Linked DNA regions of Sinorhizobium fredii NGR234. The protein of the gene in region 1 interacts with the protein of each later gene in a pairwise test. Links are inferred from orthologs where the notes say so. Each region holds a gene or a part of one and is shown on either strand. Other genes may lie near its edges.

Region 1 (4,806 bases):
GACGGGTTTCATGGTATCCATTGGCATATAGGCGACCTGCATTCAGGGAGCGCGACCGCTCGTCCATCGCGGCATGGTTAGACCGAATTGGCCAGGGAGAAAACCGCATGAGGCCCGAAAAGCTCGATGCCGAAGCCATCGCCGAACAGCTGCACAGGATGGAAGGCTGGGTTCTCGCCGAGGACGGCGCCTCGATCTGGAAGGCGTTCCGCTTCCGCAATTTCGCCGAAGCCTTCAGCTTTATGACGCAATGCGCCCTTGCGGCGGAGAAGCTCAACCATCACCCGGAATGGTTCAATGTCTACAACAAGGTGGATGTGACGCTGTCGACGCACGATGCCAGCGGGCTGACGGAGCTCGACTTCAAGCTGGCGGCGAAAATGGATCAGGCGGCCGCCGGCCGGATGCCAGACCATTTGAAATAGGCCATTTGAAGTAGCGCCATTTGAAATAGCACCCCGCCCATCCCATATCGAGCTTCGGCGAAAGGCGGAACGGACGCGATGGACGATATCAAGATCGGTGAGATCCTTCTTCCCGGCGAGGAATCCGAACAGGAGCGCCGCGAGCGCAAGGTGCGCCGCAGCTTCTGGCCGACCTTCCGCCGGGCCGTGCGCCAGGTCCCCTTCAGCCGCGACCTCGTCGCCGCCTATTATTGCGCGGTGGACCCGCAGACGCCGACGCGCACCCGCGGCATTTTGCTCGCCGCACTCGCCTATTTCGTCCTGCCGCTCGATTTCGTGCCCGACGTGCTCGCCGCCGTCGGCTTCTCCGACGACGTCGCCGTGCTGACTGCGGCCTTTGCGGCGATCAGCGGCCAGATCAAGGAAACGCACTATCGCAGGGCCGACGAGACCATTGGCGATCGCCCCGGCGAATAGCGACGGCGAGCATCGCCGCATCGCCGCCCGCAACGACAAACTCTTGCCCGATTCTTTGTGACATAGATTCCGGAAACGTGACCGCTGCGAGCAGAAAAGGCAGCAGGACGGCGCGTCCGACGAGATTTGAGACAGGATAACCACCGGGCAGGTCCTCCAGTACCGACGTTCGACCGAACCGGCAGGTCCGCACGAAAGAACCGCAATGCCCCAGAATGGCCAATGCTGTACGGGCTACGATCGGTCCGCCTCCCGGGGAGCAGGCGACGCCATTGCGGCGTTCGTTGACGGATTGGTAACCTGAATTAAGTCAAAATATATTCAAATCGTGTCTATGCAGTGCCCGTGAAAGCCTGGTTCGGGCAACCGCAAGCTAGAAAATCGGCAGGAACACATGTTTGCAAGAAAGATCGCAACTGCAATCGCACTCGTACTGGCGGCAGCCGGCGCAGCTTCCGCGCAATCGCCGACGCGAATCCAGCAGTTCAACGCCTGGGGCGCCTACTCCTACCAGTCCGGCGGCGGCAAGGTCTGCTACGTTCTCTCCATCCCCAAGGAGAAGACTCCTGCCGGTGTCGACCACGGCGACATCTTCTTCCTCGTCTCGCAGCGCCCGGGGCAGAACATCAGCTATGAACCGCAGGCGATGATGGGGTATCAGCTGCAGGACAACTCCAAGGTCAATGTCGTTATCGACGGACGCACCTTCGTGATGTTCACCAAAGGCAACTCGGCCTGGGTGGAAAATGCCGCGGAAGAGCCGGCGCTGGTCGCCGCCATGAAGTCCGGCAAGGACATGTCGGTCAACGCGAAGTCCCGCAAGGGGACGGCAACGTCCTACTCCTATTCGCTCTCCGGCATCTCGGCTGCCCTGAAGCAGATCGAGGCCTGCAAGTAAGCCGCGATAGTGCTTGTCGATCGCCAAGGCCGGCCGCTGCGCCGGCCTTTTTGCTTTCCGGTGACGCGCTCATGGTGACTCGCCGCCGAAAGAATGCTAAAGCGCCGGCAATTCAGAGCCCTGCGCCCCTTCGAGCGCGCACCGAGGCTCGCCCATACTTCAATTCGAGCATCGGAAGATGATCCGGAGACGCACTCCGGACAGGCCCCGCTCCATGACAGGACCACGAGCATGCCAGCCACTGAGATCTTGAACAGGGCGGACATCGTCAAGGCGCCGCAGGTGCGGCCTCAGCCGCAAACGGAAAAGCCGTCGCTGATCGGCCTGTTGCGCGAGGACATGGCCAAGCTCCTGGTCGAAAAGGGCGTGCCTGAGCGGCAGGTCAAGATGCGCGTCAGCCAGCTCTGGCACTGGCTCTATGTCCGCGGCGTCTCGGACTTCGACCAGATGTCGAACGTATCGAAGGACATGCGCGAGATGCTCAAGGAGCATTTCACCGTGGCCCGGCCGGAGATCGTCGAGGAGCAGGTTTCGGGCGACGGCACCCGCAAGTGGCTGCTGCGTTTCCCGCCGCGCGGCGCCGGCCGGCCGGTCGAGATCGAGACCGTCTATATCCCGGAGGAAGGCCGCGGCACGCTCTGCATCTCGAGCCAAGTCGGCTGCACGCTCACCTGTTCCTTCTGCCACACCGGCACGCAGAAGCTGGTGCGCAACCTGACGGCCGAGGAGATCCTCGCGCAGCTTCTGCTCGCCCGCGACCGGCTTGGCGACTTCCCCGAGCGCGACACGCCGCAGGGGGCGATCGTGCCGGCCGAGGGCCGCAAGATCACCAATATCGTCATGATGGGCATGGGCGAGCCGCTCTACAATTTCGACAACGTCAAAACGGCGCTGCTGATCGCCTCGGACGGCGACGGCCTGTCGCTGTCGAAGCGGCGCATCACGCTCTCGACCTCGGGGATCGTTCCGGAGATCTACCGCACCGGCGAGGAGATCGGCGTCATGCTGGCGATCTCCCTGCATGCGGTGAATGACGAGCTGCGCGACATGCTGGTGCCGATCAACAAGAAATACCCGCTGAAGGAATTGATGGAGGCCTGCCGCGCCTATCCGGGCCTTTCCAACGCCCGCCGCATCACCTTCGAATATGTGATGCTGAAGGACGTCAACGACAGCCTGCAAGACGCCAAGGAACTGGTGAAGCTGTTGAAGGGCATTCCGGCGAAGATCAACCTGATCCCCTTCAATCCCTGGCCCGGCACGAACTACCAGTGTTCGGACTGGGAGCAGATCGAGGCCTTTGCCGATTTCATCAACCAGGCCGGCTACGCCTCGCCGATCCGCACCCCGCGCGGCCGCGACATCCTGGCCGCCTGCGGCCAGCTCAAGTCGGAATCGGAACGCATGCGCAAGGTCGACCGCCTCGCCTTCGAGGCGATGATGATCGCCAATCACGGCGAGGATTGAGGGGGTTTCTGCCCCTCATCCCGCTGCCGCGACCTTCTCCCCGCCTGCGGGGAGAAGCGGCATACCGCAATGACAGCGCTCCAATATGCGCCTTGAAGTACGGCCTGCTGTCATAAAGATGAGAGAACGGGGAGCGTCCCACTCGTCTCTTCTCCCCGCCTGCGGGGAGAAGATGCCGGCAGGCAGATGAGGGGCAAACGCCGCTCGGACTCGCGTTACCGCGACTGGGTCAGAAAGATCTTCACCGCAAACACCGAAAAGACCCCGGCGAAGCTGTAGTCGATCGCCCGCATCGCCCGCCTGTTGCGCTGCAGCCATGCCGCCAGCCAGTCGGCGGCGAGCACCACCAGCGCGTTGACCGGCATGCCGATGGCGATGAAGAAGAAGCCGAGGAACAGCAGCTTGCCGGTCACCGCCGGATCGTCGGCGCTGACGAATTGCGGCAGGAAGGTCATGAAGAAGATCACCACCTTAGGGTTGAGGATGTTCACCGAGAAGCCGGTGGCGATATTCGACAGGGCCGAGCCCTTCGCCTCGGCGACTTTCGTCACCGACAGGCTCGACCCGTAGCGGATCGCCTGGATCGCCAGCCACAGAAGATAGGCGGCACCGCCGGTCTTCAGGACCAGGAAGGCTGTCGGCGAGGCGGTGATCAACGCCGAGATGCCGAAGGCGACGAGCAGCGTGTGGACGACGATGCCAAGCCCGGTGCCGACCACGACGAAGAGGGCCGCCTTCTTGCCCTGCGCCAGCGCCCGGCTGATGGAGAGGGTCATGTCGGGGCCCGGTGTCGCGGCGAGCAGCAGGCTGGCGGCGGCAAAGGCGAGGAGTGTCGGCAGGCTGGGGACGAATTCCATGGCGTTTTCCCGGTCGGTGATCCTTGGTGATACCGCCGGGCACGCGCTTTTGCCAGCCGATTCATGCATACGACGCTGGTTCCGCTTGTATCGCTTCAAGTTCTGGCTAAAGTGCCGCAGATTTTGCACGGCGGCTTCGCCGCCCCGAAAAGCACGGACAGACATCATGGCATCGCACAAAGACGTGAAGAAGGTCGTTCTCGCCTATTCCGGCGGTCTCGACACCTCGATCATCCTCAAGTGGCTGCAGACGGAGCTGGGCGCCGAAGTGGTGACCTTCACCGCCGACCTCGGCCAGGGCGAGGAGCTGGAGCCGGCCCGCAAGAAGGCCGAGATGCTCGGCATCAAGGAGATCTACATCGAGGACGTCCGCGAGGAATTCGTGCGTGACTTCGTCTTCCCGATGTTCCGTGCCAATGCGGTCTATGAAGGCGTCTACCTGCTCGGCACCTCGATCGCCCGCCCGCTGATTTCCAAGCACCTGATCGACATCGCCCGGAAGACCGGAGCCGACGCGATCGCCCATGGCGCAACCGGCAAGGGCAACGACCAGGTGCGCTTCGAACTCTCGGCCTATGCTCTGAATCCGGATATCAAGATCATCGCCCCGTGGCGCGACTGGTCGTTCAAGAGCCGCACCGACCTGCTCGAATTCGCCGAGAAGCACCAGATCCCGGTCGCCAAGGACAAGAAGGGCGAGGCG
Region 2 (4,861 bases), 1.2 Mb from region 1 along the record:
TGGCGAGGCCCTGGTTATAAAGCACTTCCGGCGGATCGGTTTCCGCGGTGAGCTTGGTGATATCGATATCCGGGTCGTTCTGGCAGGCGGTGATCAGGCTGCTGCCGGCGATGGCCGCAAGAACGACGGCGACGACGCGCGCTGATTTTCTCATATCAACAGAAACTGCAAGAACCATCGGATATTCCCGTTTCACCTACAGCGCCGCGCGTCTTACAAGATGCGCAATGGTCGCCGTAGCACTTTGAATTGCTGCATGTCACCTTAGATCGAGGTCGATTTAAGGTGACATGCAGTACCGCCAGACTTGCGCGTTTTAGAGCAAGTTGCCTCAAGATCGCAATGTCATGATCGGCAATTCATGCAAATTTGTGACGTTCTGGCGGCTTTCCGCGGGTTGTGCACCCTTTTCCACCCGCAATTCGCCGCGTCTTACTCCACCCCGCCATGAAAAACGCCGGCCTTTCGGCCGGCGACTGGAGAGAAGTGAGCTGTCTTTGCTTATGCCGACCAGGGCGCAAAGCCCGGAGCGGCGACCGCGACCAGTTCGCGCGAGCGCGTGCGCTGGCGCTGGGATGCGGTTTCGACCACCTCATAGGCGGTCGGGTCGCTCAACAGCGCCTTGAGGGCATTGGCGTTCATCTTGTGGCCGCCGCGATAGGAGCGATAGCAGCCGAGGAACGGTGCGCCTGCGAGCGAAAGGTCACCCACGGCGTCGAGCGTCTTGTGACGGACGAACTCGTCCGCATAACGAAGACCTTCGATATTGACGACCGTGTCGTCGTCCGAGATCACCACGGAGTTTTCGAGCGAGGAGCCAAGCGCAAAGCCCGCCGCCCACAGCCGCTCGACGTCGCGCATGAAGCCGAAGGTCCGCGCCCGCGACAGTTCCCGTTTGAAGACGGCCGGCGTCATGTCGCCCTTCCAGGCCTGACGGCCGATCAGCGGGCAATCGAAATCGATCTCGACTTCGAAGCGCATGCCGTCATAGGGCGTGAATTCAGACCAGGAAGCGCCCGATTCGATCCGAACCGGCTTGAGAATGCGGATGTAGCGGCGCTTCACGGCCAGCGCCTGAATCCCCGCCTGCTCGATGGCGTCGATGAAAGGCTCGGAACTGCCATCCATGATGGGCATTTCCGCGCCATGCACTTCGATCAACAGATTGTCGAGGCCAAGCGCATAGATCGCCGCCATGACGTGCTCGATGGTGGCGATCGATGTTGCCGGCGAGAGTCCGAGGACGGTGCAAAGATCGGTGTTGCCGACCTGGGACGAAACGGCCCTGAACTCGCTCACCCGTCCGCCGGCGAGAACCCGCTGAAAGACGATGCCGGCATCCGCCTCGGCTGGATGGAAGGTAATCTCTACCTCGGCGCCGGAATGGACGCCAATTCCTTTGAGGGTTATCGGGCTTGCAATCGTCGTCTGAAACCCGAGCAATTCGATTCCCATTCTCTTCGTCACTTTCAATCAAATACGGCCGAAGCCAAACTCTTGCGGGGACACGGCGATTGTCAACACAGACCTGCCAGTCGTGACCGCCGGCTGTCGGCCGAAGCCACGTTCGAACTGACAGCGATGAATCGCATGCGTCCCCTATCCGATGCTGAAAATAAGAGTTCGGAGGCACCATTCCAAATCACTGTTCGTTTCGCTTTGTTACGCAATTCATATGCGCACAATCGAAATAGCAACCCATTGAAATAAAACAGCAATATGAAAATGCCCGGGCTATCGCCCGGGCACCGGCAAGGTAAAGGAACGGCTTGCGAATCAGTTCGACTGACGGCGCAGGAACGCCGGAATTTCGAGCTGATCGTCCTCCTGCGAGCGCATTTGCGGTGCGGCACGGCCCTGATCATCGAGCTGACCGCGACGCGGCGCGTAGAGGCTCGCCTCGGGCGAAAGCGGACGGCGCTGCTGGGAAGCGGCACTCGGCGCTGCCGAGGTCATGTCGGACGAGACGCTCTGGCTTTCCCGTTCGCGCAACCCAAGCGAGCTCGTGATGCGGTTGAGGAGACCCATCGGACCGCGCTCTTCCTGGAGCGCCGCCGAAGGCTGTGCGCGGTGGTCGATCTCGGCCTTCACGACGGGCGGAAAGTCCTCGACCTTCGGCATGCGCACCGGCTCGGCGTGCTGGCGAATGACCTGAGCAGGCTCCTGGCGAACCGGCTGCGGTTGGATCTGCGGCTGAACCTGAGCTTCCACCGGCCGCGGCATCGGCTGCGCCGGACGCGCTACGGCAACGGTTTCCACCGGAGCGGCGCCGGCAAAGAGCTTGCTCTGCGGGCGAAAGGCCTCTTCCTGCACCTGCGGCGCCGGCTGAATGACCTGGGCGCGGGTGGCGATATCGAGCTCGCGTTCCATTTCGGCTTCGCGGATAGCAAGGGCGATCTGATCGACCTGCTGGACCGGTTGCGGTGCGGCCTGCTGCACCGGCTGCGGCTGGGGTGCCGGCTGCTGGATAGCGACAGGCTGTGGCTGGGCCGGAATGGCAGCGGACGGACGGACGATCGGCTTCGGCGCTACCGGACGAAAGTCGGCGGAGCGGCCGGATACCTCCGCGGCTCCACGGTCGATACCGGTTGCAACCACCGAAACCCGGATCAGGCCCTCGAGGTCTTCGTCGAAGGTCGCGCCAAGAATGATGTTGGCGTCCGGATCCACTTCCTCGCGGATGCGCGTTGCCGCCTCGTCCACCTCGAAGAGGGTGAGGTCGCGGCCGCCGGTGATCGAGATGAGCAGGCCTTGCGCGCCCTTCATCGAGGTTTCGTCGAGCAGCGGGTTGGCGATCGCCGCTTCAGCAGCCGCCATGGCACGGCCTTCACCGGACGCTTCACCGGTACCCATCATGGCGCGGCCCATCTCGCGCATCACCGAGCGGACGTCGGCGAAGTCGAGGTTGATGAGGCCTTCCTTGACCATGAGGTCGGTGATGCAGGCGACGCCCGAATAGAGAACCTGGTCGGCCATGGCGAAGGCGTCCGCAAAGGTCGTCTTGTCGTTGGCGATCCGGAAGAGGTTCTGGTTCGGGATGACGATCAGCGTATCGACCGACTTCTGCAGGTCGGCAATGCCCTGGTCGGCGATGCGCATGCGGCGCCCGCCTTCGAATTGGAAGGGCTTGGTGACGACGCCGACGGTCAGGATGCCCTTGTTACGGGCGGCCTGGGCGACGATGGGCGCAGCACCGGTGCCGGTGCCGCCGCCCATGCCGGCGGTGACGAAGCACATGTGCGTACCCTGCAGATGATCGATGATCTCATCGATGCATTCTTCGGCGGCCGCACGGCCGACTTCCGGCTGCGAGCCGGCGCCGAGGCCTTCGGTGACGGCAACACCCATCTGGATGATCCGTTCGGCCTTGGTCATAGTGAGCGCCTGCGCGTCCGTGTTGGCGACGACGAAATCGACGCCTTGCAGGCCCGCAGTGATCATGTTGTTGACGGCGTTGCCGCCGCCGCCGCCGACGCCAAAGACCGTGATACGCGGCTTCAGCTCGGTAATGTCCGGCTTTTGCAAGTTGATGGCCATAGTACCGTTCCTTCTCTTTTTCTGGCCGCCTTGCCGAGCCGGCCAAATCCTTCAAACTCGAATACCCGTCTGCCCCGCGCCCAACGCGCCGGCGAAACTCAGAAACTCTCTTTCAACCACTGGCCCATCCGGGCGATTCGGCTGTTGCCGCCGCCGAGAGCCGAGAACATGCCACCCTGGCTGGCATGGGTCTCGAGATCGGCGACCTGCGGATAGATCATCAGACCGACGGCCGTCGAGAATGCCGGACCCTTGGCGGCGGCCGGGAGGCCGGCAACGCCGAGCGGACGGCCGATGCGGACATTGCGCGCCAGGATCCGCCGCGCCGCTTCCGGCAGACCGGTCAACTGGCTGGCGCCGCCCGTCAGGACGATCCGCTTGCCGACGATCGGGCTGAAACCGGAGCGCTGGATACGGTCGCGGATGAGCTCCAGCGTTTCCTCGATTCGGGCCCGCACGATGCGCGAGACAAGCGCGCGCGGCACATGGGTCGGCTGGTCGCGGTCGTCCTCGCCGATCGGCGGAACGGAGACGATGTCGCGCTCGTCGGCGCTGTTCGGCAGCGCCGAGCCATGCACGACCTTCAGCCGCTCTGCATCCTCGATCCGGGTCGACAGTCCGCGCGCCAGGTCGGTCGTCACGTGATGGCCGCCGAGGCTGACGGCATCCGCATGGACAAGCTTGCCTTCGGCGAAGACCGAGATGGTCGTCGTGCCGCCGCCCATGTCGATGGCCGCGCAGCCGAGCTCGACCTCGTCGTCGACGAGTGCGGCGAGACCGCTGGCATAGGGCGTGGCGACAATGCCTTCGACCGAGAGATGGGCGCGATTGACGCAAAGCTCGAGGTTCTTCAGCGCCGCCCGTTCGACGGTCAGCACATGCATGTCGACCCCGAGCACGTCGCCGAACATCGCCAGCGGGTCGCGGATGCCGCGCTCTCCGTCGAGCGAGAAGCCGGTCGGCAGCGAATGGAGGATGGCGCGATCGGTCCTGAGCGACTGCTGGCCGGCGGCGGCGAGCACCTTCTTGAGGTCGTTCGCGTCGACTTCCTGGCCGCCGAGGTCGATCGTCGCGGTATAGACGTCGCTCTGCAGGCGGCCGGCCGAAACGTTGACGATGAGGCTGTCGATCGTCAGCCCTGCCATCCGCTCGGCTGCGTCGACGGCGAGCCTTACGACGCTTTCGGCGGCGTCCAGGTCGGCGATGACGCCGTTCTTCACACCGCGCGACTTCTGGTGGCCGATGCCGATGATCTCGATATTGTGGGTGCGGCCGGGCAGGATCTGGCTCTCGGCGCGCGGCGTCAGCCGGCCGATCATGCAGA

The links.
Region 2: the proteins of rlmN (region 1) and ftsZ interact in binary tests that used the Escherichia coli proteins (3 or more experiments, as listed by UniProt). The link is inferred for Sinorhizobium fredii NGR234 from one-to-one orthologs.

The regions. Positions count from the first base shown.
Region 1 is NC_012587.1:3,406,759-3,411,564, forward strand. The notes cover bases 1,318-4,128. They hold rlmN (23S rRNA (adenine(2503)-C(2))-methyltransferase RlmN), read left to right. Parts: upstream 1,318-2,010; coding sequence 2,011-3,246; downstream 3,247-4,128. Other genes in these bases: NGR_RS27375 (invasion associated locus B family protein), read left to right, coding at 1,318-1,779; NGR_RS27385 (LysE family translocator), read right to left, coding at 3,462-4,103. Outside these bases: NGR_RS27360 (low molecular weight protein-tyrosine-phosphatase), read right to left, coding at 1-12; NGR_RS27365 (4a-hydroxytetrahydrobiopterin dehydratase), read left to right, coding at 108-425; NGR_RS27370 (YkvA family protein), read left to right, coding at 504-881; more of NGR_RS27375, read left to right, coding at 1,276-1,317; NGR_RS27390 (argininosuccinate synthase), read left to right, coding at 4,270-4,806.
Region 2 is NC_012587.1:2,159,662-2,164,522, forward strand. What follows is about bases 1,158-4,023. They hold ftsZ (cell division protein FtsZ), read right to left. Parts: upstream 3,538-4,023; coding sequence 1,777-3,537; downstream 1,158-1,776. Other genes in these bases: lpxC (UDP-3-O-acyl-N-acetylglucosamine deacetylase), read right to left, coding at 1,158-1,455; ftsA (cell division protein FtsA), read right to left, coding at 3,636-4,023. Also shown: NGR_RS21685 (outer membrane protein assembly factor BamD), read right to left, coding at 1-178; more of lpxC, read right to left, coding at 502-1,157; more of ftsA, read right to left, coding at 4,024-4,861. UniProt on the Escherichia coli protein: Essential cell division protein that forms a contractile ring structure (Z ring) at the future cell division site. The regulation of the ring assembly controls the timing and the location of cell division.